2 regions of the Roseateles sp. DAIF2 genome follow, and region 2 is predicted to be linked to the other one. Evidence: riboswitches for the same ligand, from Rfam matches in the RefSeq annotation. Region 2 holds a riboswitch; the other holds the start of a gene.

What was found. A riboswitch is a leader RNA that binds a small molecule or an ion and turns the genes downstream of it on or off. The one in region 2 is predicted to bind glycine.
Region 1: another riboswitch for glycine. It lies ahead of gcvT (glycine cleavage system aminomethyltransferase GcvT); the one in region 2 lies ahead of G8A07_RS24565 (D-amino acid dehydrogenase).

The regions. Positions count from the first base shown of each region.
Region 1 covers NZ_CP049919.1:3,410,055-3,421,119, reverse strand. Annotated here, with positions in the region: gene gcvH (glycine cleavage system protein GcvH) at 1-193, opposite strand, end outside; gene gcvT (glycine cleavage system aminomethyltransferase GcvT) at 237-1,367, opposite strand; glycine riboswitch at 1,420-1,529, opposite strand; glycine riboswitch at 1,539-1,643, opposite strand; gene G8A07_RS15795 (DUF2987 domain-containing protein) at 1,800-2,462, shown strand; gene G8A07_RS15790 (tripartite tricarboxylate transporter substrate binding protein) at 2,622-3,584, shown strand; gene G8A07_RS15785 (response regulator) at 3,641-4,300, shown strand; gene G8A07_RS15780 (ATP-binding protein) at 4,297-5,631, shown strand; gene G8A07_RS15775 (hypothetical protein) at 5,651-7,714, opposite strand; gene G8A07_RS15770 (phosphatase PAP2 family protein) at 7,711-8,877, opposite strand; gene G8A07_RS15765 (tetratricopeptide repeat protein) at 8,944-10,722, opposite strand; gene G8A07_RS15760 (DegQ family serine endoprotease) at 10,949-11,065, shown strand, end outside.
Region 2 covers NZ_CP049919.1:5,330,098-5,341,162, forward strand. Annotated here, with positions in the region: gene G8A07_RS24540 (class I SAM-dependent methyltransferase) at 1-744, opposite strand, end outside; gene G8A07_RS24545 (PQQ-dependent sugar dehydrogenase) at 756-1,952, opposite strand; gene G8A07_RS24550 (hypothetical protein) at 1,988-3,379, opposite strand; gene G8A07_RS24555 (response regulator) at 3,473-4,150, opposite strand; gene G8A07_RS24560 (hypothetical protein) at 4,320-5,456, shown strand; glycine riboswitch at 5,480-5,577, shown strand; glycine riboswitch at 5,578-5,689, shown strand; gene G8A07_RS24565 (D-amino acid dehydrogenase) at 5,782-7,077, shown strand; gene fusA (elongation factor G) at 7,167-9,236, shown strand; gene G8A07_RS24575 (SRPBCC domain-containing protein) at 9,246-9,848, opposite strand; gene G8A07_RS24580 (hypothetical protein) at 9,901-10,494, shown strand; gene G8A07_RS24585 (hypothetical protein) at 10,893-11,065, shown strand, end outside.

The sequences.
Region 1 (11,065 bases), 1.9 Mb from region 2:
CGGCGGCGGCCTTGACGGATTCGACCACGCCGGCCACTTCCTTGGTCGCAAAGCTCTTGCCGACTTCGGGCAGGTCGACGAACACCACGTCGCCCAGCGCGTCCTGCGCGTGGACCGTGATGCCCACGACGACCGTGCCGTCGGCTTCGATCTGGACCCATTCGTGGTCGGCGGTGTACTTGATGGTGCTCATGGGCTCTTGCTCCGTTGGGGAAGGGTTGTGTTTCTTGGGCGCTTTAACCGCGGTAGTAGCGGTTCGGCGTGAAGGGCGTGGCGGACACGGTCATCGGGGTGCGCTTGTCGCGCACCAGCGCGAACAGCTCGGTGCCCAGCGCGGCATGGGCGGCGCCGACATAGGCCAGGGCCACCGGTTTGCCGACCGTCGGGCCGACGGTGCCGCTGGTGACGGTGCCGACCTCGGCGCCGCTGGCGTCGACCAGCTTGGCGCCCTCGCGCACCGGCATGCGCTCGTTGCTGACCAGGCCGACGCGCTTTTTCGCGGCGCCCTCGGCGAACTGCTGGTCGATCACCGCGGCGCCGGGGTAGCCGCCGGCGCGCGCGCCGCCGGCGCGGCGCACCTTCTGGATCGCCCAGGTCAGCGCGCCCTCGACCGGGGTGGTCGTGGTGTCGATGTCATGGCCGTACAGGCACAGGCCGGCCTCCAGGCGCAGCGAATCGCGCGCGCCCAGGCCGATCGGCTTGACCTCGGCCTGGGCCAGCAGCTTGCGCGCCAGCGCGACGGCCTGGTCCTGGTGCACCGAGATCTCGAAGCCGTCCTCGCCGGTATAGCCCGAGCGGGTCACGAAGGTCGGGATGCCGTCCAGCTCGAAGAAGCCGCCGGTCATGAACACCAACTGCCTGACGTCGGGGTTCAGGCGCGCCAGCGCGGTGACGGCCTCGGGGCCCTGCAGGGCCAGCAGGGCCTGCTCGGGCATCGGGATGACCTCGCAACGGCCGCCGATCTTGGCCTGCAGATGGGCGATGTCCTGTTCCTTGCAGCCGGCGTTGACGACCACGAACAGGTCGTCCGGGCGGCGGCAGACCATCAGGTCGTCCAGGATGCCGCCGTTCTCGTCGGTGAAGAGGGCGTAGCGCTGCTTGAGCATGCCCAGGTCGACGATGTCGACCGGCACCAGGGTCTCCAGCGCGGCGGCGGCATCGGCGCCGACCAGGCGCACCTGACCCATGTGCGAGACGTCGAACAGGCCGGCGGCGGCGCGGGTGTGCTTGTGCTCGGCCATCAGGCCCGCCGGGTACTGGACCGGCATGTCGTAGCCGCCGAAGGGCACCATCTTGGCGCCGAGTTCCAGGTGCAGCGCGTGCAGCGGGGTGGTCTTCAGGGATTCGTTGTGGGGGGCTGCGGACATGGACCAGGCTCCGAGGGCATTCGACAGACCCACTCCGGGTGGAGTGGGGGGATATGCCCTCGCTGTCCGCTTTACCTGAGAGATTGGCCGCTGACCGATCGCCAACGGCTTGCCCCTTCGGTGGACGGACTCGATGGCCCGCCTCTCTCCAGTGAGGAACGCCCGGTTATGGGCGTTTTGTCAGTCCTTTTGCCTGAGCGTTCGCAGCGTGGGATCACCAGTGCCACTGCGCCTTCGGCGGCTTCCGGCTGGGAAGCTCTCTCCTGACGGGCGGCATTGTAGCCAGGGTTTGGGCTGCCCGGGGCGAAGTCGCCGCACGGCCCTGTCGCCGCCTTTTCTTCATCCTCGCTTCATGCAGGGCTCAGCCGCGCTTCAGCCCGGCTGCGCAGACTGGGCCGGTTTGCCTCACATCTGCCCTATTCAGGAGTCCTCATGCCGATCCGTGCTTCCGTCCTCTTGTCTTCTTCCCTGCTGCTGGCCGTAGCCGCGCAGGCCGTGCCGAATGCCCAGATGCCCGCCAGCAAGCTGTTTGAGGCCGCCGCCCAGCTGGAGCGCCTGCCCAGCGGCGAGCGTGACGCGATCGCGCTGCGCCACACCCTGGTCAGCAAGACCCCCGGCACCGTGGTGAAGGTCTGGTACCAGGACCAGGGCCAGCGGGTCGAGCTGCCGCTGCGCGCGGACGGCAGCTTCGAGCGCCCGGCGGGCCTGGCCAAGCCGGGCTTCGATCCGGTGGTGCAGGCGGACCGGCCGGAGGACGATCTGGACCTCAATATCGACCTGGTCGCCAAGGTGCCGGATCCGCGCCAGTTCGACTATGCCGACCTGCAGCGCTCCGCCACGCAAATGAACGGCTTCATCAAGCGCCAGGCCGGCATGCTCAGCCTGCTGGCGCCCAAGGTGCACAGCATGGTGTTCCGCTGCGCCAGCGCCGCGCCGCCCTGTGCCCTGGTGGTGCATCTGCCGGAGGGGGCCAAGACCTACAAGGCGGACGCCAAGGGCCAGATCGCGCTGCGCATGAGCCCGGAGCTGCAGCGCGCGCAGCCGAAGCTGACGACCGAGGGCCAGATCAGCGCGATCGTCGGCGACATGGAGTGATCAAGGAGTCGCCCATGCGCGACGCAAGTGACTTTCGTCGGGTTTGAATCGCGGCAAATCGCACACTTTGCACCGCGACGGTGCGGTCGTCGCAGGTGCGCAAGCGCGGTGGGCCCCCTAGACTCCCGCCACATCAGACAAACCAGGGAGGTGGGCAAGATGGTGGATCGTCGTCATGTGCTGCTGGGGGCTGCCGCCGCCCTGTGCGGTGCCGGGGCCCGGGCCCAGAAGTTCGAGACCCTGCCGGAGCTGCGCATCGTCATCCCGGCCAACCCGGGGGGCGGCTGGGACCAGACCGGCCGCGCGCTGGGCACCGCGATGCAGACCGCCAAGTTGGTGGACCGCATCCAGTACGAGAACATCGGCGGCAAGGCCGGCACCCTGGGCCTGGCCCAGTTCGTCGAGCGCTATCCGAGTGCGCCCAACACCCTGATGGTGGCCGGCATGGTGCTGCTCGGCGGCATCGCGCTGCAGCGGCCCAAGGTCGACCTGAGCCAGGTCAACCCGATCGCCGGGCTGACCAGCGACTTCATGGTGGTGGCGGTGCCGGCGGCCTCGCCGATCCGCACCCTGAAGGACCTGGCCGCGCGCCTGGCCTTACCGGACTTCAAGGCCACCGTGGTCGGCGGCTCGGCCGGCGGCGTCGACCATATGCTGCTGGGCATGATGCTGCGCGCCAGCCGCGGCAACCCCGACAACTTCAGCTACCTGCCGACCAGCAGCGGCGGCGATGCGGTGCGCGCGCTGACCGAGGGCAAGGCGCAGCTGGGCATCTCCGGCTACAGCGAATTCCGCGGCGCGATGGCGTCCGGCACGATCCGCGTGCTGGCGGTCAGCTCGCGGCGCGGCCGCTACGGCCTGCCGGCGCTGCGCGAGGGCGGCATCGACACCGAACTGGCCAACTGGCGCGGCGTGTTCGCGCCCTCCGGCCTCAACGAGGGCCAGACCCAGGCCATGGCCAGCCTGCTGGAACGTGTTGCCCGCTCCAACGAATGGGCCGACCTGGTGCGCCGCAACGACTGGCTGTCGACCTACCGCTCCGGCAGTGACTTCCGCAGCTTCGTCGAATCGGAGATGACCACCGCCCGCGTGGTGGTGCATATGCTCAAGCTGAAGGCCTGACCCGCTCCTAAGCCTCGTCTAAGTCGGACGCCGCCGCCGGCTGAGACAATCGGCCGATGCGTTTATTGCTGGTGGAAGACGATCCGATGATCGGCGAGCAGCTGCTGGACCTGCTGCGCGCCGAAAGCTATGCGGTGGACTGGGTCAAGGACGGCGAGCTGGCCGATACCGCCTTGCAGACCCAGAACTACGACCTGCTGCTGCTCGACCTGGGCCTGCCCAAGCGCGACGGCCTGTCGGTGCTGCGCGCCTTGCGCGCGCGCAAGCAGCAGCTGCCGGTGCTGATCGCGACCGCGCGCGATGCGCTGAGCCAGCGCGTCGAGGGGCTGGACGCCGGCGCCGACGACTATGTGCTGAAGCCCTTCGAGCTGGACGAGCTGCTGGCGCGCATCCGCGCGCTGCTGCGCCGCGCCAGCGGCCGCGGCGAGCCGATCTACGAGCATATGGGCATCAGCCTGAACCCCGCCACCCATGAGGCCATGGTCAACGGCCAGTCGGTCGTGCTGTCGGCGCGCGAATGGGCGGTATTGGAGCCGCTGCTGGCGCGCCCGGGGCTGGTGCTGTCGCGCCAGCAACTGGAGGAAAAGCTCTATGGCTGGAAGGACGAGGTCTCCAGCAATGCGGTCGAGGTCTATATCCATGGCCTGCGCAAGAAGCTGGGCGCGGCGCTGATCCAGAACGTGCGCGGCCTCGGCTATATGGTGCCCAAGCAATGAGCGGCGGTATTGCTCGCGTGATGGCCATGGGCCCCTCGCTGAAGCGCCGGCTGATGTGGTTCCTGTTCGGCGCGGTCAGCCTGGCCGCGTTGCTGCAGGGCGGCAGCGCCTATCACACCGCGCTGCAGGAGGCCGACGCGATCTTCGACTACCAGATGCAGCAGACCGCGCTGTCGATGAGCGGCGCGCGGCCCGGCATCGGCCATTCGATGCCCGAGGAGCTGGAGCTGGTGATCCAGGGCTGGAGCGTCGACGGCCTGCAGCTCTTTGCCCAGCCGCGCGCGCGCCTGCCGCAGCGCGCGGTGATGGGTTTTGCCGATGTGCGGGGCGACGACGGCAAGCTCTACCGCGTGCTGTCGATGCAGGCCGGCGGCCAGGTGGTGCAGGTGGCCCAGGAGCTGGCGGTGCGCGAGCGCCTGGCCAGCCGCCTGGCCTGGCGCACGGTGACGCCGATCGCGATCGTGCTGCCGCTGCTGCTGCTGGTGGTCGGCTGGGTGATCAGCCGCTCGCTGGCGCCGGTCGAGCGGGTGCGGCGCCAGCTGTCCGAGCGCGCGGCGGAGGACCTGTCGCCGGTCGGCGAGGAGGGCTTGCCGGTCGAGATCCGGCCGATGGTGCGCGAGCTGAATTCGCTGCTGCTGCGGATGCGTCAGGCCTTCGAGACGCAGCGCCATTTCGTCGCCGACGCGGCCCATGAGCTGCGCTCGCCGCTGACCGCGCTGAAGCTGCAGGTCGAGGGCCTGGCGCGCGCCGGGGCCGACGAGGCGGCGCGCGGCCAGGCCCGGACCCGGCTGGCCGCCGGCGTCGAGCGGGCCAGCCATCTGGTCGAACAGCTGCTGCTGCTGGCGCGCCAGGAGGCGCCGGAGGGCGCGCAGCTGCAGCCGCTGGCGCTGGAGCCGCTGCTGCGCCGGGTGCTGGGCGAGCAGGTCGCGGCGGCGCAGGCGCGCGGCATCGACCTGGGCCTGCTGCGCGCCGATGCGGTGCAGATCCAGGGGCAGGGCGAGGCGCTGGCCGTGCTGCTGCGCAATCTGCTGGACAACGCGATCAAGTACACGCCGGAGGGCGGCAAGGTCGACGTGCTGCTGCTCGACGAGGGCCCGCAGGCGCGGCTGCGCATCGAGGACAGCGGCCCCGGCATCCCGGCCGAGGAGCGCGAGCGCGTGTTCGACCGCTTCTACCGCAGCGGCGAGGCCCAGGGCCGCGCCACCGGCAGCGGCCTGGGCCTGGCCATCGTCAAGACCATTGCGGACCGGCATGGCGCCGGCCTGCGGCTGGAGCGCTCGGAGGCGCTGGGCGGGCTGCGGGTCGATCTGCAGTTCCGCAAGGCCGGCTGAAGCGAAGTGGAAAGCCGGCTCAGGGCTTGCCGCGACGCAGCGCCGAGCGGCGTTCCTGCTCGGCGTCGGGCTCGACGAAGGACCGTGCCACCCCGTTGTGATCGAGCGCCAGCGGCGGCACCGCGGCCTTGGCCGCGGCCGATTGGCCGAGCCGGCGCGCATGCTGCGGGGCGGCCATGCTGGTGCCGCTCAGGGCCACGACGCTGCCGCTGCGACAGCCCGCGGCATGGATGCCGCGCAGCACCGGCGAATCCTCGCTGATCGCCAGCTTGCGCAGGTTAGCCCGCGGATCGCTCGGCAGGCCGACCGAGGAGTAGGGCGCCGGCGCCAGGCTGCCGTCCGGTTGCCGCGTCAGACCGCCGACCACCTCGACCTGCGTGCCGCAGGCCAGCGCGTTGATCGAGCCGGCACGGCGGATCAGGCAATCGCCCCGGTCCTGAAGCCGCGGCCAGCCCAGCTCGTCATAGACCTGGTCGCAGCCCTTGTCCTCCAGCACCGCCTGGCGGCCGCGACCGGGATGGCCGAAGGACTTCTCGTCGCGCTGCGAATAGACGCTGCAGGCCAGGGGCGCGCTGCCCGCGTGCTGGCGCAGGTCCAGCGCCCAGGCGCCGGACGGCGCGGCATAGGTCCAGGGGCCGTAGGGCGCGGTCGGCGCCACCGTCAGCAGGCCCAGCGCATGGTTGCCGTTGGCCGGGTCCGGATGCAGACCGAACAGCGCCAGGGTCCGGCCCTCGGCATCGCGCAGCGCCCATTCCTGCGCCGGCGTCGCCGCGCTAGGCGGCAAGGTGAAGCTCAGGTCCAGCGCCGGGCCGCCGGGCGGCGTCAGGCGCCAGTCCATCGCGATGGCGCCAGCTTGTTCGGGCAGCAGCCATGTCTCGAGGTAGCTGGAGGTGCCGTCGTCGGGGCGTAGCCGCCATTGCAGCGCCATGCCCTTTGTCGCCTCCAGCCGGGCTCGGGCATGGCAGCGCGACAGATGGCTGTTGCCCTCCGGCAGCACCAGCTCGACGGGAGTCAGGCCGGGCCGGCGCCGCAGCGCGATCAGGGCGTCGACCGCCGCCTCGAACATCGAGGAGCCGTTGTGCGGCCCGGCGATATTGCCGAGGCTGGCATTGACGACGATGCGTTCCGCGCCGGCGCGGTCGGCGCGCTCGACCACGAAGCGCAGCGCATCGAACAGATGGGCGCCGGCGGAGATGCACAGGGTTGACTCCATCGGCCGCAGCTGCACGCCGACGATGGCCGGCCCATGCTGGGCCTGCGCGGGCGGCGGCATGCCGCAGGCCAGGTCGGCCACATGGGCGCCATGAGTGGCGCGATGCCGCAGCAGGCGCCCCATGTCCAGCAGCGCGTAGGCGGCGTCCTCGTCGACATGGCCGGCCGCGTCGCTGGCCAGCGCGATCGCCTGGTCGAGCCGCGCCTGGTCCAGCACCTCGCCGCTGCCCCATTGCGGGTCCGGGGCGCCGCGGGCGGCCAGGTTCCACAGGGACAGGAAGCGGCTGTGGCGGCTGCCATCGGCCGCGCGCCAGCTCAGGCGCTGATGGGCGAAGGGCAGGCCGTCGTCGATGATGCCGATCACCAGCGGGACGAGGGGATCGCCGGGCACGCGCGGCAGCGTCTCCCAGGCGGTCGCGGCCTCCCACCAGTCGCCCTCCAGCGCGATCTCGTAGCGGTCGATCGCGGCGCGGATCTCCAGCAGGCGCTCGCGCAGATCCGCCGGCTGGCTCGCGAGCCGCCCGGCATCGCCCAGCGCCCGGATGAAATCGGGGTTGGCCAGCGCGGTGCAAAAGCGCAGGCTTTCCAGGCCGAGCAGCGGCTGGGCATAGCTGTCGGGCAGGCGCAGCCAGTTCGGGGGCAGCTCGGCGGCCCTCTGATGCAGCCAGGCGCAGGGCGGGTCGAGCTGGTCGGGCGCCGGTTCCCGCAGCTCCAGCATCAGCCACAGGGCCTGGGGCGGCCCCGAGCGGCCGGGCAGCTGGGCATCGTTGAAGTCGGTGGCCTCGGCCCAGCCGGCGAAGGCGTCATGGCGCGGGTCCAGGGCCGGGGCGCGGGCGCGCGCGGGCAGCGCGTGCCAGGCGAGCCCGCTCATGGCAGCTCCTGCTTGGCCTCGTCCCAGAGCCAGGCCAGCAGGTCCTGGGCCGCATCGCCGCTCCAGGGGTTGGCGGGGCCGGCCTGCTCGCCGATACCCAGCGCGGCCTGCCCCGGCGGCTGCAGCATGAAGTCCGCGTCCATGGCCTCCGGCGTCGGGCTGAAGGTCAGATGGGTCAAGGCCGTCGACGGGCCGGTGCAGCGCGCCGCCACATAGCCGGCCAGGCCCATGCCCAGCACCCGGCCACAGCGGCTGTCGATCGGGAAATGCACGCCGGCAACGGTGCGGTTGATCGCGATGCGCTGGGCCAGGCGCAGCAGGGTGCGGCCGCGCAGACTGGTCTGCGAGTCGCCCAGTAGGTGCAGCAGGGTATAGGCCACCGCATGGGCCTCGGTCGAATGGCCGCTGGGGTAGGAGCTGTGCTGCGGCGTCAGGATCATCGGCTGGATCTGGGCCGAGTACTGCATCGGCCGCGGGAAGGCGAAGGCATGCTTGAAGCGCATCTCAACCGAGATCGCCAGCCGCACCACCGCGCCCAGCAGCTCCAGGGTGCGCGGCGTGCGGTTCGGATGCAGGCCGACCACCGAGGCCCAGTAGGTCGCCAGCTGCGGCACCTGAGACAGGATCTCGGCGGCGCGGTCCTCGCGCAGCGCCGCGTACTCGGCCACCAGTTCCACCTGGCGCGCCATCGAGGCCGGGGCGTCCGGGCGGAACAGGGTGACCAGCGGCCCGCCGCCGCAGGCCAGCTGCAGCCGCAGGCCATGCTCGCCGACCACTTCGTACTCAAGGCCGCGCGTCAGTTCCGTGTCGAACAGATTGGCGCGGATCCAGGGCTCCCAGCGCTTGATCGGGAGCACCGCATCGAGGGGGCCGAGCGTGGGCGACTGCAGCGCGCTGGGATCGAAGGCATCGACGATGCCGTCGCGGCTGGTGATCGCGCCGCCGATATCCAGGCCGCTGTCGCTCGCCGCACCCCCGGCGCCACCTGCTCCTCCCGCACCGCCTGCTCCACCGGCACCTCCAGCCCCGCCGGCGCCACCAGCGCCTCCAGCACCCCCGAGTCCGATCGCGCCCCCGGCGCCGCCTGCCCCGCCCGCGCCACCCAGGCCGCGGGCGCCGCCGAAGGAGGCCTGCAACACCTGTCCCCGTTGCCGGTTCAGCATCGTGATGTCCTTTCCGTGGTCCCCGAGCGGGCCTGGGCGCCGCTCCCCGTTGTTTCGTCTTCTCTCTCAGCCCTGCGGCACGCCGGCCGCGGCCAGGCTGCTGGCCCAGACCTCGCCGGTGGGATGCCCCATGCTGGGCGAGCGCCGGCGGTAGCCCGCGATCGTCAGCTCCGGCTCCTGCTGGAGCAGGCGCAGCGCCCATTGGCGGGCGTCCTGCATTCTTCCCAGTTGCACATGGGCGATCGTCAGCACTCTTAGGGTTGACGTGTGGTGGCGGTTCAGGCGCAGCGAATGCTGGGCGCGCTCGATCGCCAGCTGCCATTGGCCGGCGGCCAGCGCGGCGGTGGCGGACAGGGATTCGAAGAAATAGCGCATCGGGTCCAGCGGCGAGAGGTCCAGCGCGCGCTGGGTGAAGGTCAGGGCCTGCTGGCCCTCGCCCTTGAAGGCCAGCAGGGTGCCGTGGAACAGCCAGGCCAGCGGCTCGTTGGGATTGCTCTCCAGCGCGCGCTCGTAGCGCTGGGCGGCGCCGTCCAGGTCGCGCAGCAGATTGCAATGCACAAAGCCGTCGATCGCCAGGGTCAGCGCCGAGTCGGGGTCCAGCTCCAGCGCGCGGCGGGTGTGTTCCAGCGCCAGCTGCGAGTCGCGTTCCATCTGGCCCCAGCCCTGCTGGACCCGCATCACATGCCATTTGGCCAGCCAGGCATGGGGGGCGGGATGGTGTCGGTCGCGTTCGATCAGGTATTCGAGCATCTGCCGCGCGCGCTCGAACTCGGTCCGGTTGGCGCCATGCAGCAGGCCCACCGCGGCCATCAGCAGGCAGTAGCTGGCCAGGGTCGGCATCGGCTCGCAGCGGGCCCGCTCGACGCAGCGCACCGCCAGCGCGCGGCTGATCTCGCGCGCCACCGTATTGGCCAGCGCATCGGTGCCGGCAAACACGCCGGCGGCGCTGCCGGTGTGCTCGCCGGACCAGATCACGGTGGCGTTGCCGGCCTCGACCAGCTGCAGCGCGATGCGCATGCGGTCGCCCAGCAGATGCACCCGGCCGGACAGCACATGGTCGGCCTGCAGATGGTGACGGATGCCGTCCAGCGCCGCCGCGCGGCCGCGGAAGGCGCTGGTGGACAGGCGCGAGATCACGCGCAGCGAGGGGTTGCGCGAGAGCGCGTCGATGATCTCGTCGGCCACGCAGTCGCCCAGGAAGGCATGGGCGCCGTTGCCGGCGGTGGTCGCGAAGGGCACGACCGCCAGCGTCGGGCACAGCGGCTTGAGCCGCGTCGGGGTCGGGCCGGCGCTGGGTTCCTCGCCGGCGCGGGACAGCACGAAGGTGCGCACCGGGTCCGGCATGTCGCGCAGCCAGCAGTCGCCCAGGTCCTCCACCGCGGCGTCCAGCCCATGCACCAGACGGTCGCGCACCATGGCCGGCACGGCGGTCTGGCCCGGGCGCGCCAGACGCGCCAGCAGCACGGCCTGGTTGACCTCGACGCCGAATACGTCGAGCTCGGAGATCTCGATCTCGCCGACCGCCACGCCGGCGCGCAGCAGGATGTGCAGGGCCTCGGGCATGTCGCGGTTGCTGTGCTCGATGCGCCGGTGCATCTCCAGCGCGGCATTGACCGCGTCCAGGCTGTCCTCGAACAGCACCAGCATGCCGTCGCCCAGATGCTTGACCATCTGGCCGCCGTAGCGCGGCAGGCAGTCGTCGCGCATCTCGCGCACGAAGCGGGTCCAGCGCTCGGCAAAGCGGCTGCCGGGGCGCTGCACCAGGCGCACCGACTCCACGACATCGATCACCAGAATCGCGCGGACCTGATGGTCCAGCACGAAGTCGTTGCTGCCCTCGGACATCCGCCCTGCCTTGTTGTTGGACCCGGCGCCCATTCTGGGCAGGCCCGCGCGCCGGCACAAGAAGAACCGCTGCCGACCTGTCACAACAGACAGGGTGCCGCCCCGGGGCGGCGCCGCGCCTGTCCCCGGTTTAAGTGCCATCTAAGTCTTGTTTGCCACAGTGGCGCCATCCGATTCGATGTCTTTTCTCTCTCTCTCAACGGAGGTTCTCAAGATGGCAGCAGAAATGATGGTTCCCGCCAAGCGTCTGGTCTGGGCCCTGACCGTGGCCGGTCTGGTGGGCCTGGGTGGCGGCGCGATGGGCGCGCTGGCGCTGACCAAGGGCGGCGCGGAGGCCGCGGTG
Region 2 (11,065 bases):
GGCCGCGAACTCGGCGAACAGCGTGGCCAGCGCCGCCGACACCGCCCGACCCGCCGCGCCCTCGCGCGCCGGCATGTAGGAGCGCGAGAACACCAGCGCCTCCAGCCCGGCGGCATCGAGCCGGTGCTCATGCGGCCAGGCCCGCTCCTCGACCCGCGCCGCGCCGAAGAAGCGCGGCACCTCGTGGCGCTCCTCATGGGCCAGCAGGGCCGCACGCTTGGCGCCGCCGAACTCGGCGAACAGCTCGTCCAGCGCGCGGTGCAGCGGCGCCTCGATCACGCGGTCGTTCCAGATCAGCGCCACCGCGCCATCCGGCTTCAGCACGCGCAGCGCCTCGGCGCGCGCGGCCTCGATCTCGAACCAGTGGAAGGCCTGGGCCGCGGTCAGCAGGTCCAGGCTGCCCTCGGCCAGCGGCAGGGCCTCGGCCCGGCCCGCCTGGCTGCGGTAGCCGGCCCGCCCGCCCAGCCAGGCGTCGCAGGCCGCGCGCATCTCCTCGTTGGGCTCGATCGCATCGACCCGCCAGCCACGCGCCAGCAGGCCCGCGGTCAGGAGGCCGGTGCCGGCGCCGATGTCGGCGATGCGCGCGTCCCGCGCCGGCAGCCAGCCGGCCAGCGCCTCGAACAGCGCCGCCGGATAGTCGGGCCGCGAGGCCGCATAGTCCCGCACCTTGGGGCCGAAGATCGCGCCGGTACCGCCGGCATGCTGGGCGCGCAGCGCGGCGCCGGTATCGGATGGGTTTTGCATGAGCCCGGATGCTAGCGCGCCAGGCGCATCAGCTTGCCGCTGTCGGTCAGCAGCAGCAGCGCGCCGTCCGGCGCCTGGCGCACGTCGCGAAAGCGCTCGCCCAGGCTGCCGAACATCGCCTCGCGCGCAACCACCTGGTTGCCGTTGAGCTGCAGCCGCCACAGCGCCTGGCCGGCCAGCGAGCCGGAGAACAGCTGGCCGCGCCACTCGGGGAACATGGCGCCGGTGTAGAAGACCAGGCCGGCCGGCGCGATCGAGGTCGGCACCCAGTAGGAGAGCGGCTCGACATAGGCCGGCGCATGGGTGCCGCCGCCGATGCGGCAGGCCTCGCCGACCGGGTCGCCGTAGTTGCAGCCATAGCTCTTGACGGGCCAGCCGTAGTTGGCGCCGGCGCGCGCGATATTGATCTCGTCGCCGCCCTGCGGGCCATGCTCGCTGAGCCACAGCTCGCCGCTGTCCGGATGCAGGGCCGCGCCCTGCGGGTTGCGGTGGCCGTAGCTCCAGATGCCCGGCAGCGCGCCCGCGCCCAGGCTCGGGTTGCCGGCCGCCGGCAGGCTGCCGTCGCGCTGGATGCGCACCACCTTGCCCAGGGTCTGTGCCAGGTCTTGCGCCGGGCTGCCCTTCATGCGCTCGCCCAGGGTGATGAACAGGGTCTTGTCGCGGCCGAACACCAGGCGCGAGCCGTAATGGCCGCCGCCGCTGACCTTGGGGGCCTGGCGGAAGATCACCGCCACCTCCTGCAGCGTGTCGCCGACCAGGCGGCCGCGCAGCACCGCGGTGCCGCTGCGCCCGGCCTCGGCGCCGCGGCCCGGCTCGGCATAGCTCAGGTAGACCCAGGGGCTGCCACTGCCGAAGTCCGGATCGATCGCCACATCCAGCAGCCCGCCCTGCCCGTTGGCATCGACCGCCGGCAGGCCCGTGATCGTCGCCAGGGTGCGGCGCCCGTCGGCCGCCAGGCGCAGCAGGCTGCCGGCCTTCTGCGTCACCAGCATCTCGCCGTTCGGCAGCAGGGCCAGGCCCCAGGGGCTGGACAGGCCGCTGTGCAGGGTGGCGAGCTGCGGCGCGGGGCTGCCGGGAGCGCCCGGCGTACCGCCATCACCGGTCGCGCCGTTGCCACCGCCACCGCAGGCGATGATCACCAGGGCGGCGGCCAGGGCCACCAGGATCAGGTCCGCCTTGCCGAGCGATGCATGCCTTTCTTTCACCATGATGGCGACTCCCGTCTTCACGTCGATGCCGCAGTCTAGTGTGATGTGCGCAGGGCCACCGGAATGCGCTCCGGCGCCTCGGCCGCCACCGCGGCCAGCACCGCCGGCGTGTAGCGCGACAGCGGGATCCACTGCGCGTCATTGCCCCACCAATCGTGGATGCAGCGCAGCAGGAAATCCTCGGTCCAGAAACATTCCCACACCATCATCAGCCCGTCCGCCGTGCGGTAGACCGAGGCCTTGTCGTGCAGCGCCTGCGCATGCACCGGGCGGCCCTGCAGGCTGTGGCGCCAGTAGTCGAGACCATGGCGCTCCAGCAGCGCCGGCCAGTCGGGATGCCCGCCATGCAGGCGTTGCGCATGCTCGAACAGCGCCGCATCGAAGAAGTAGCCGGGGATCAGGCCCAGGTGCACGAAGCTCGCATCGACCGCCCGCCGCAGCACCGCCGCGCGCTCGGCCGCCGGATCCTCGCTGATCAGGTCCTCCAGGTAGAACAGGCAGTCGGCGCCGCCGCTGTCCAGATGGGCCAGCATATAGGCCGGCCGCAGATGGCGCTGGCGCGGCAGGCTGCGATAAAAGCGCGGGCACAGCCGGGTCAGGGCCAGCAGCAGCGCATCATCGCGGCGCAGGGTGGGCGGCACCAGGCGCAGGGTGAACCATTCGTCGACGCTGGCCCGCTCCAGGCAGTCCTGCGCGTCGAGCGGCCGGACATGGCGCGGCGGCGCCGGCCACAGGCGCACCCGCTCGGCGCGCACCACCGAGCGGTCCTGGCACAGCAGGCGCCAGATATCGCCATAGGCCAGCACATGGTCGGCCAGCAGGCCGCGCAGGCGCTGCGGCAGCCAGGCCTCGACGCTGCCGAGCAGGTCCATCTCGCCGCCGTCGCGGCGCGGCTCGTAGGTGGCCATGGCCTCGATCTCGCCGGCATGCAGCATATGGCCGTCGCGGATCAGCACCGTGGTGCGCAGGCGCTGCGCCACATCCAGCCCGCCATGGTTGTCGCGGCCGATCACGCATTCGGCGATATGCGCACAGCCCTCGACGATGATCGCGGCGCCGCCATTGACCAGGGCCCGCGCCATCAGATGGCCGCGCACCGCCAGAAAGGGCGCATCGTTCAGGTCCGCATTGATCAGCGCGCCGTCGATCTGCAGGTCGCCGAGCACCAGCAGGCCGGCGATCCGCTCCGTCTCGGCCAGCGCCCCCTCCGGCAGCACGATGCCCAGCCGCGCGCGCCAGGCCGCATCGCCCCAGCCCTCGGCCCAGTCCAGCCGCAGGGTGGCCGGCAGCACCCAGTCGCCCTCGCAGACCAGCACCGGCCGGTCCGCCAGCTGGTCCAGGTCGAGCAGGCCGGAGGCGCCCAGATTGATCTCGTAACGGGCACCGGCCTCGCGGCAGGTCAGCAGGGAAAACGGAGGCTTGGTCACAACAACCTTCATGCGGGCGGGAGCTATCGCTGTCGCGGCGCATGCTAACGAGGACGCCACATGCCCAAAGTCATGCGGCGGCTGTGCGCCGATTCAGCCCGGCTCGCCGGCCTGCGCGTCGATCACGTAGCCGACGCCGCGCACCGTGCGCACATAGCCGGGCCCGATCTTGCGGCGCAGGTTGGAGATATGCACGTCCAGCGCATTGCTCTCGTTGTTCAGCCCGCCCGGCAGCACGCTTTCCTCCAGCGCGCGGCGCGTGACGACGCGGCCGATGCGCTTGAGCAGCAGGGCCAGCAGCTCGAACTCGCAGCGCGACAGCTCGACCGGCTGGCCGTCCACCGCGGCCCAGCGCATGCCCTCGTGCAGGCTCAGACCGCGCAGATTGACCGTGCCGTCCTCCACCAGCCCGTAGCTGCGCCGCGCCAGCGCGCGCACGCGCGACAGCAGCTCGGCCAGCGCGAAGGGCTTGACCAGGTAATCGTCGGCCCCCTCGTCCAGCCCGCGCAGCCGGTCCGACAGCGCGTCGCGCGCGCTCAGGATCAGCACCGGCAGATTGCTGCGCTCCTGGCGCAAATGCGCCAGGAGCTCCAGCCCATCGCCATCCGGCAGGCCCAGATCGAGCAGCACCATGTCGTAGCTGGGGTCGTCCAGCGCCGTCAGCGCGCTGTCGAGCCGTCGCAGCCACACCACCTCCAGGCCCTGGTCGGCCAGCGCGATGCGCACGCCATTGCCCAGGTCCAGATCGTCCTCCAGCAACAGAACCTTCATGCCCTTTGTCCTTTGCCGTCATCTTCTTCATCGAGCGCGGCGCCGCGAGTATCCGGCAGCCCGCAACAGGCCGATTCAGCAAGGCTTCATTAAGGCCCAAGCCGCGCTTCAGGCGGGCCGCCCAGAGTAGGGACGCTGGCGCTCGCGCGCTGCTTCCGTCACCCGCCTCATGAGCATGCCTGCTGTAGCTTCCCGCCCTTGCAATTCCTTCACCGTGCCGCGCCTGCTGGGCCTGGCCGCCCTGCTGGCGGGCCTCGCCGGCTGCGGCGGCGGCGACGATGAGCGCCCCTACGCCCGGCGCTGCGGCCTGCCGACCACGGAAGCGAGCCGCCTGCCTGCACCGACCGGCGGCAGCTGCGTGGGCAAGGCCGGCTTCCTGGCGCTGGACGGCGCCCGCCTCGACCCCTATGCCGGCAACGGCAGCCCGCGCGAGCTGAGCCTGAAGGTCTGGTACCCGATCCACAGCACGCCCCGCGCGGCGCGCGCGGACTACATGGACGCGCAGGTCTGGTCCGTGGTGCGCCAGGCGGTGCCGGCACTGCCCGCCGCGCAGGCCCCCACCAACGCGCGCAAGGAGGCTTCGCTGAACCAGGGCCGGCGCCATCCGGTGCTTCTGTTCTCGCCGGGCTGGGGCGCCCCCGTCGAGGTCTACAGCAGCTTGCTGGAAGACATGGCCAGCCATGGCTATGTGGTGGTCGCGATCAACCATCCCTATCTGAGCGGCCCGACCCTGCTGTCGGGCGGTCGCCTGGTCGTCAATAACGGCGTCGCCCAGCCGAGCGACGCGAGCATGGCGACGATGGTGGCCGACCAGCGCTTCGTGCTGGATTGGCTGAAGGCGCGCGACGCCGAACCCGCGGGCCACCATCTGCTGGCCGGGCGGCTGGACCTGAGCCGCGTCGGCGCCTACGGCCATTCCTTCGGCGGCTCGGCCGCGCTGCAGACCTCGCGCCAGGACGCCCGCGTGCAGGCCGGGATCGACATCGATGGCTCGGTCTACGGTGAGCGCAAGCAACCCTGGACCAAGCCCTTAATGTTCCTGCTCAGCGAGGACAGCGGCGCCAACGGCGGCACCGTCCCGAGCATCGAGGAAGTCTGGAAGCTGCGCCAGGGGCCGGGCAAGCGTGAGGTGCTGGCCGGCTCCAAGCACAACGGCTTCGCCGACATCAAGTTCCTGCTGGGCTCCCAGCTGGCTCAGGCCCCGGAAGATCTGCGCAGGGAATTCGGCCGCATCGACGCCCAGCAGGCGCTGCGCTGGACGCGCGAGCAAACCCGTGACTTCATGGGCAGCCACCTGCGTCGCTGAACGGGCGAAAGCGCTTACACTGCGCCACGGATTCAGGAGAGTGCCGCGCATCCTCACCCGATGCCGGCCGCCGAAGGCGCAAGCTCCCATACTCGCTCAGGCCCCGTACTGGATCCGCCACAAGCCGAATGCTGGAGAGTGCGCTGCCGCAACGGCAGCGCCACCGAAGGAGCAAGGCGCACACCGGGTGGTGCGCGCCGAATCTCTCAGGTACCAAGGACAGCGGGAGCGGCGCGCGTCAGGCGCATGCACGCTCCCGGTCCATCCCTTGCTCGATGGTGACCGCCCGCATGCCTGCGCCGGCGCACAGCAGGAGCTTGTCTTCATGCATGTCATCGTTCTGGGCGCCGGCATCACCGGCATCACCTCCGCCTGGTATCTGCGCCAGGCCGGCCATGAGGTCACCGTCATCGATCGCCAGCCCGCCGCCGGGCTGGAAACCAGCTATGCCAACGGCGGGCAGATTTCGGTCTCGCATGCCGAACCCTGGGCCAATCCGGGCGCGCCGCTGAAGGTGCTGAAATGGCTGATGAAGGAGGACGCGCCGCTGCTGTTCCGCCTGCGCGCCGATGCCGCCCAATGGCGCTGGGGCCTGGCCTTCCTGCGCGAATGCCTGCCCGGCCGCACCGCCCACAACATCCGCAACATCGTCAGCCTGGGCATGTACAGCCGCGCCAAGCTGCGCGAGCTGCGCGCCGCCACCGGCATCCAGTACGACCAGCGCAGCCAAGGCATCCTGCATTTCTACACCAGCGAGGCCGAGTACGCGGCCGCCCAGGAACCCGCGCGCATCATGCGCGAGCAGGGCTGCGAGCTGGACATGAAGACGCCGGATGAATGCGTCGCGATCGAGCCGGCGCTGGCGCAATGCCGGCACCAGATCGTCGGCGGCAGCATGACGCCCAGCGACGAGTCGGGCGACGCGCACCGCTTCACCCAGGAGCTGGCGCGCCGCTGCGCCGAGGCCGGCGTGCATTTCCGCTACGAGACCCGCCTGCTGGGCATCGAGCGCCGCGGCGACGCGATCGAGCAGATCGTCACCGCCGATGCCGGCGGCCGGGTCGAGCGCCTGCGCGCCGATAGCTATGTGCTGTGCCTGGGCTCGTTCAGCCGCGGCTTCGCGCGCGAGCTGGGGGTCGATCTGAACATCTATCCGGCCAAGGGCTATTCGGTCACCCTGCCGGTCACCTCGGCCGAGCACAGCTACCAGGTCTCGCTGACCGACGACGAGTACAAGCTGGTGTTCTCGCGCCTGGGCGAGCGTCTGCGCATCGCCGGCACCGCCGAACTGAACGGCTACGACAGCTCGCTGAACCTGGCGCGCTGCGAGGCCATCGTGCGCCGCACCCGTGAGCTGTTCCCGCAGATGACCGACGGCAGCGGCGCACAGTACTGGACCGGCCTGCGCCCGGCCACGCCGTCGAACCTGCCCTACATCGGGCGCAGCCGCATCGCCAACCTGTTCCTCAACACCGGCCATGGCACGCTGGGCTGGACCCATGGCTGCGGCTCGGGCGCGGCGATCGCCGACATCGTCGGCGGCCGCCGGCCCGAGTTCGACTATGCCTTCACCGGCCTGGACGAGGGGCAGGTCTTGATGCGCCCGCGCCTGGCCGGCTGAGCGGCGCCGGGGATGCGCGCAAGGCCTCTTGCCGGCCCGGCGCGCATGCCCTACCCTGGGGCCGTCCGGCTTTCCTGCAGGAGCGTGCCATGGCGGATCAGCAGAGTCCCACCAGCCCCGTCCACCCCGGGATCGCCGCGATCCGCACGCTGGCCCTGGTGGGGCCGGCGGGCGCCGGCAAGACCAGCCTGGCCGAGGCCCTTCTGCACCGGGCCGGCGGCATCGCGGCGCCGGGCAGCGTCGAGCGCGGCAACACCGTCAGCGATTTCGACCCGCTGGAGAAGAAGCTGCAGCATTCGCTGCAGTCCAGCCTGCTGCACCTGCGTCACGCCGGCCTGCGCCTGCACCTGATCGACACGCCCGGCGCGCCGGACTTCGTCGGCCAGTCGCTGCCGGCGCTGGAGGCGGTGGAGACCGCGGTGGTGGTGATCAATGCGCAGAACGGCGTCGAGCTGATGGCCTCGCGCATGATGGAGGCGGCGGCGCAGCGCGGCCTGACCCGGCTGATCGTGGTCAACAAGATCGACGCGCCCGGCGTCGACCTGCCGGGCCTGCTGGCCCAGCTGCGCGAGACCTTCGGCCGCGAGTGCCTGCCGCTGAACCTGCCGGCCCAGGGCGCGAGCCGGGTGCAGGACTGCTTCTACTGCCGCGAGGGCGCGACCGACTTCGACTCCGCCGCGGCCGCGCACCAGGCCCTGGTCGAGCAGGTGGTGGAGGTCGATGCGGCCTTCGTCGACCGCTACCTGAACGAGGGCGATGTCGATGCCAGCGAGCTGCATGCACCGCTGGAGCAGGCGTTGCGCGAGGGGCACCTGATCCCGGTCTGCTTCACCTCGGCCAGGAGCGGCGCCGGCGTGGCCGAGCTGCTGGACGTGATCGAGCGCCTGCTGCCGAATCCGGTCGAGGGCAACCCGCCGCAGTTCCTGCGCGGCGAGGGCCCCGACGCGCTGCCGCTGCAGGCCCTGCCCGAGCCCGGCGCCCATGTGCTGGCCCATGTGTTCAAGATCGTCGCCGACCCCTATCTGGGCAAGATGGGCGTGCTGCGCGTGCACCAGGGCACCCTGACCCGCAACAGCCAGCTGCTGGTGGGGCATGCGCGCAAGCCCTTTCGCGTCGGCCATCTGTTCATGCTGCAGGGCAGGGAGCATGTGGAGGTGGACGAGGCCCTGCCCGGCGACCTCTGCGCGATCGCCAAGGTCGAGGAGCTGCATTACGACGCGGTGCTGCACGACGCGCCCGAGGACGAGCATATCCACCTCGCACCGCTGGAGTTCCCGGTGCCGGTGCATGGCCTGGCGATCAGCCCGGCCCGGCATGGCGACGAGCAGCGCCTGTGGGAGATCCTGAGCCGCCTGGTCGACGAGGACCCCTGCCTGAAGGTCGAGCATGCGGCCGCGACCAACGAGACCCTGGTCTACGGCCTGGGCGAGCTGCACCTGCGCCTGCTGCTGGAGCGGCTGCGCGAGACCTACAAGTTCGAGGTCGCGACGCAGCCGCCGCGCGTCGCCTACCGCGAGACCATCTCGGCCCCGGCCGAGGGCCATTACCGCCACAAGAAGCAGAGCGGCGGCGCCGGCCAGTTCGGCGAGGTGTTCCTGCGCGTCGAGCCGCTGGCGCGCGGCGCCGGCTTCGAGTTCGTCGATGCGGTCAAGGGCGGCACCATCCCGGGCCAGTTCATGCCGGCGGTCGAGAAGGGCGTGCGCCAGGCCTGCGCGGCCGGCGTGGTCTCGGGCCACCCGCTGGTGGACCTGCGGGTCACGGTGTTCGACGGCAAGCACCATTCGGTGGACAGCAAGGAGATCGCCTTCGTCACCGCCGGCCGCAAGGCCCTGGTCGCCGCAGTGCGCGAGGCGCGGCCGCTGGTGCTGGAGCCGATCGTCCATGTCGAGATCAGCGCGCCGGCCGGCGCGATGGGCGACATCACCGGCGACCTGGCCTCGCGGCGCGGCCAGGTCAACGGCACGCGCTCGCCGGTGCCCGGCGTGATCGCGGTGCAGGGCCTGGCGCCGCTGGCCGAACTGGCCAGCTACCAGAACCGCCTCAACGCGCTGACCAGCGGCCAGGGGCGCTACACCCTGGAGCTCTCGCATTACGAGCCGGTGCCGCCCAACACCCAGGCGCAGCTGGCCGGGGCCTACAAGCTGCGCGACGAGGAGTAGCGCGGCCGCCTACTTCGGCGCCGAGGCCGCCGCGGCCGCGCGGGCCTGGGCGCGGAACTTCTCCAGCTGGGCCAGCCAGTCGGTCCAGTCCTGTGGGCCGGTCTCGTAGCGTTTCTTCAGATTCGCCAGCACATTGCCCCAGGCGCGGTCGAAGTAGCCATAGGCCTTGTCCCATTCGCCGCCCTCGCCCCAGCCGGTGTGGTGCAGGCGCACCCGCGTCTGGTCCACCCCCATTGGCTCGAAGCGCACGATCACGAAGGTGCGCTGCGCCCGCGCCTCGGGCAGATGGGGCGGCGCGTTCCAGTCGAAGCTGAGCATCTTCCGGGGCTGCAGCGCCATGAAGCGCATCTCGTCGGCGCCCTTCATGCCGGGCTCGGCGCCGGGGTCGATATAGATCTGGAAGGCGCCGCCGACCCGCGGCTCGATCTTCGCGTCGGGCGCGAAGAAGCCGACGATGCCCTCGCGCGTGGTCCAGCTGGCCCAGGCCTGGTCCAGGCTGGCCTTGATGATCACTTCTTTATCAAGACTGCGCTCGGCGGCGCCGGCCTGGGCGGCCAGCAGCAAGCATCCCGAGAGCAGCATTCCCTGCGAAAAAGCGGCAAGACGAGGCATGGCGTTTCTCCTTGGCCGGGGTCCTGGATGAAGGCAGCTTTATCATACGCATATGTCCACCGCCCCCCGGGACGTCGCACAGATCCGTCTGGACAACGCGATGCTCCTGTTTGAAGAGTTCGTCACCGCCACCGTCAAGCATCCGGATGCCGCCGCCCTGCGCGGGCTGGAGCGCCGGTTCGCGGAGCGTTTGCAGATCCAACCGAGTTACTGGAGCCAGATCAAGAGCCGCTCGCGCCAGATCGGCGAACGGCTGGCGCGCCAGTTCGAGCAGCTGAGCCACAAGCCCGCCGGCTGGATGGACCAGGCCCATGGCCCGCAGGCCGCGGGCGCGGCCGCCGGTGCGCAGGAGCCGCCGCCCAGCCTGCCGCAGGACGACGACGAGCGCTTCATCGTCGGTCTGGTGCTGACCTATTACCGCCGCCACCCGCAGCGCGCCCGCACCCGGCTGCTGGACCTGCTGGGCGAGGTGCTGACCCCCGGCGCACCGCCGGCCCCGGCCGCACCGCGTGCGCCGCAGGCGCCCGCCGCCGGTCGCTCGCCCCTGGCCCCCGCTGTTCCCGCCGCGCCCGCGGTGGACGATGCCGTCGACGCCTGGCGCAAGCTGCAGCAGGGCATCGCGCCGCTGAAACCGAAGAAGCGCTGAGACACTGAGGCGCGGGCGTGGGCGGCGTTGCCGTCACCCCTAATTTGTTTATCTCTTCAGATAAAAAGCACTTGCGCAAGATAATCAATCGTTTATCATTTGCGCAAGTTGCGGCGTGGTTCACCGCAACGACACCCCAAACGCCGACAGGCCAACCCATCCGACCCGGCCAGCCGCCGCGCTGATGCAACGACGCCGACTCCCTTGCGGGCCCAGAACCGTGGCCCGAGGGAAGGCGACGCTCTTGTGCATCCGCCGCGCGCCCGCCATTCGCTCAAGAGCCGCCCCGCGGGCTCTGCGTTGATGTTGTTTTGCTTCCGATGACGCTGCCGCGCTGCAGTGGCGCCGCCGCATCGCCCATTGTTCTGCCGCGAGCCCGGCTCGCAAGGAGAGAGTTCATGTCTCAGTTCACCGCTCCCCGGCCGCAGCTCAGCCTGAGCCTGCGCAAGCCGCGCAATCCGCTGGTGGCGCCGAGCCTGCTGCGTCAGGCCGGCCGCCATGACGCCGCGAGCAAGTCGCAGCGCCAGCAAGCCAAGACCGCCCTGCTGAAGGAAGTCCGTCAGCTCGTGCC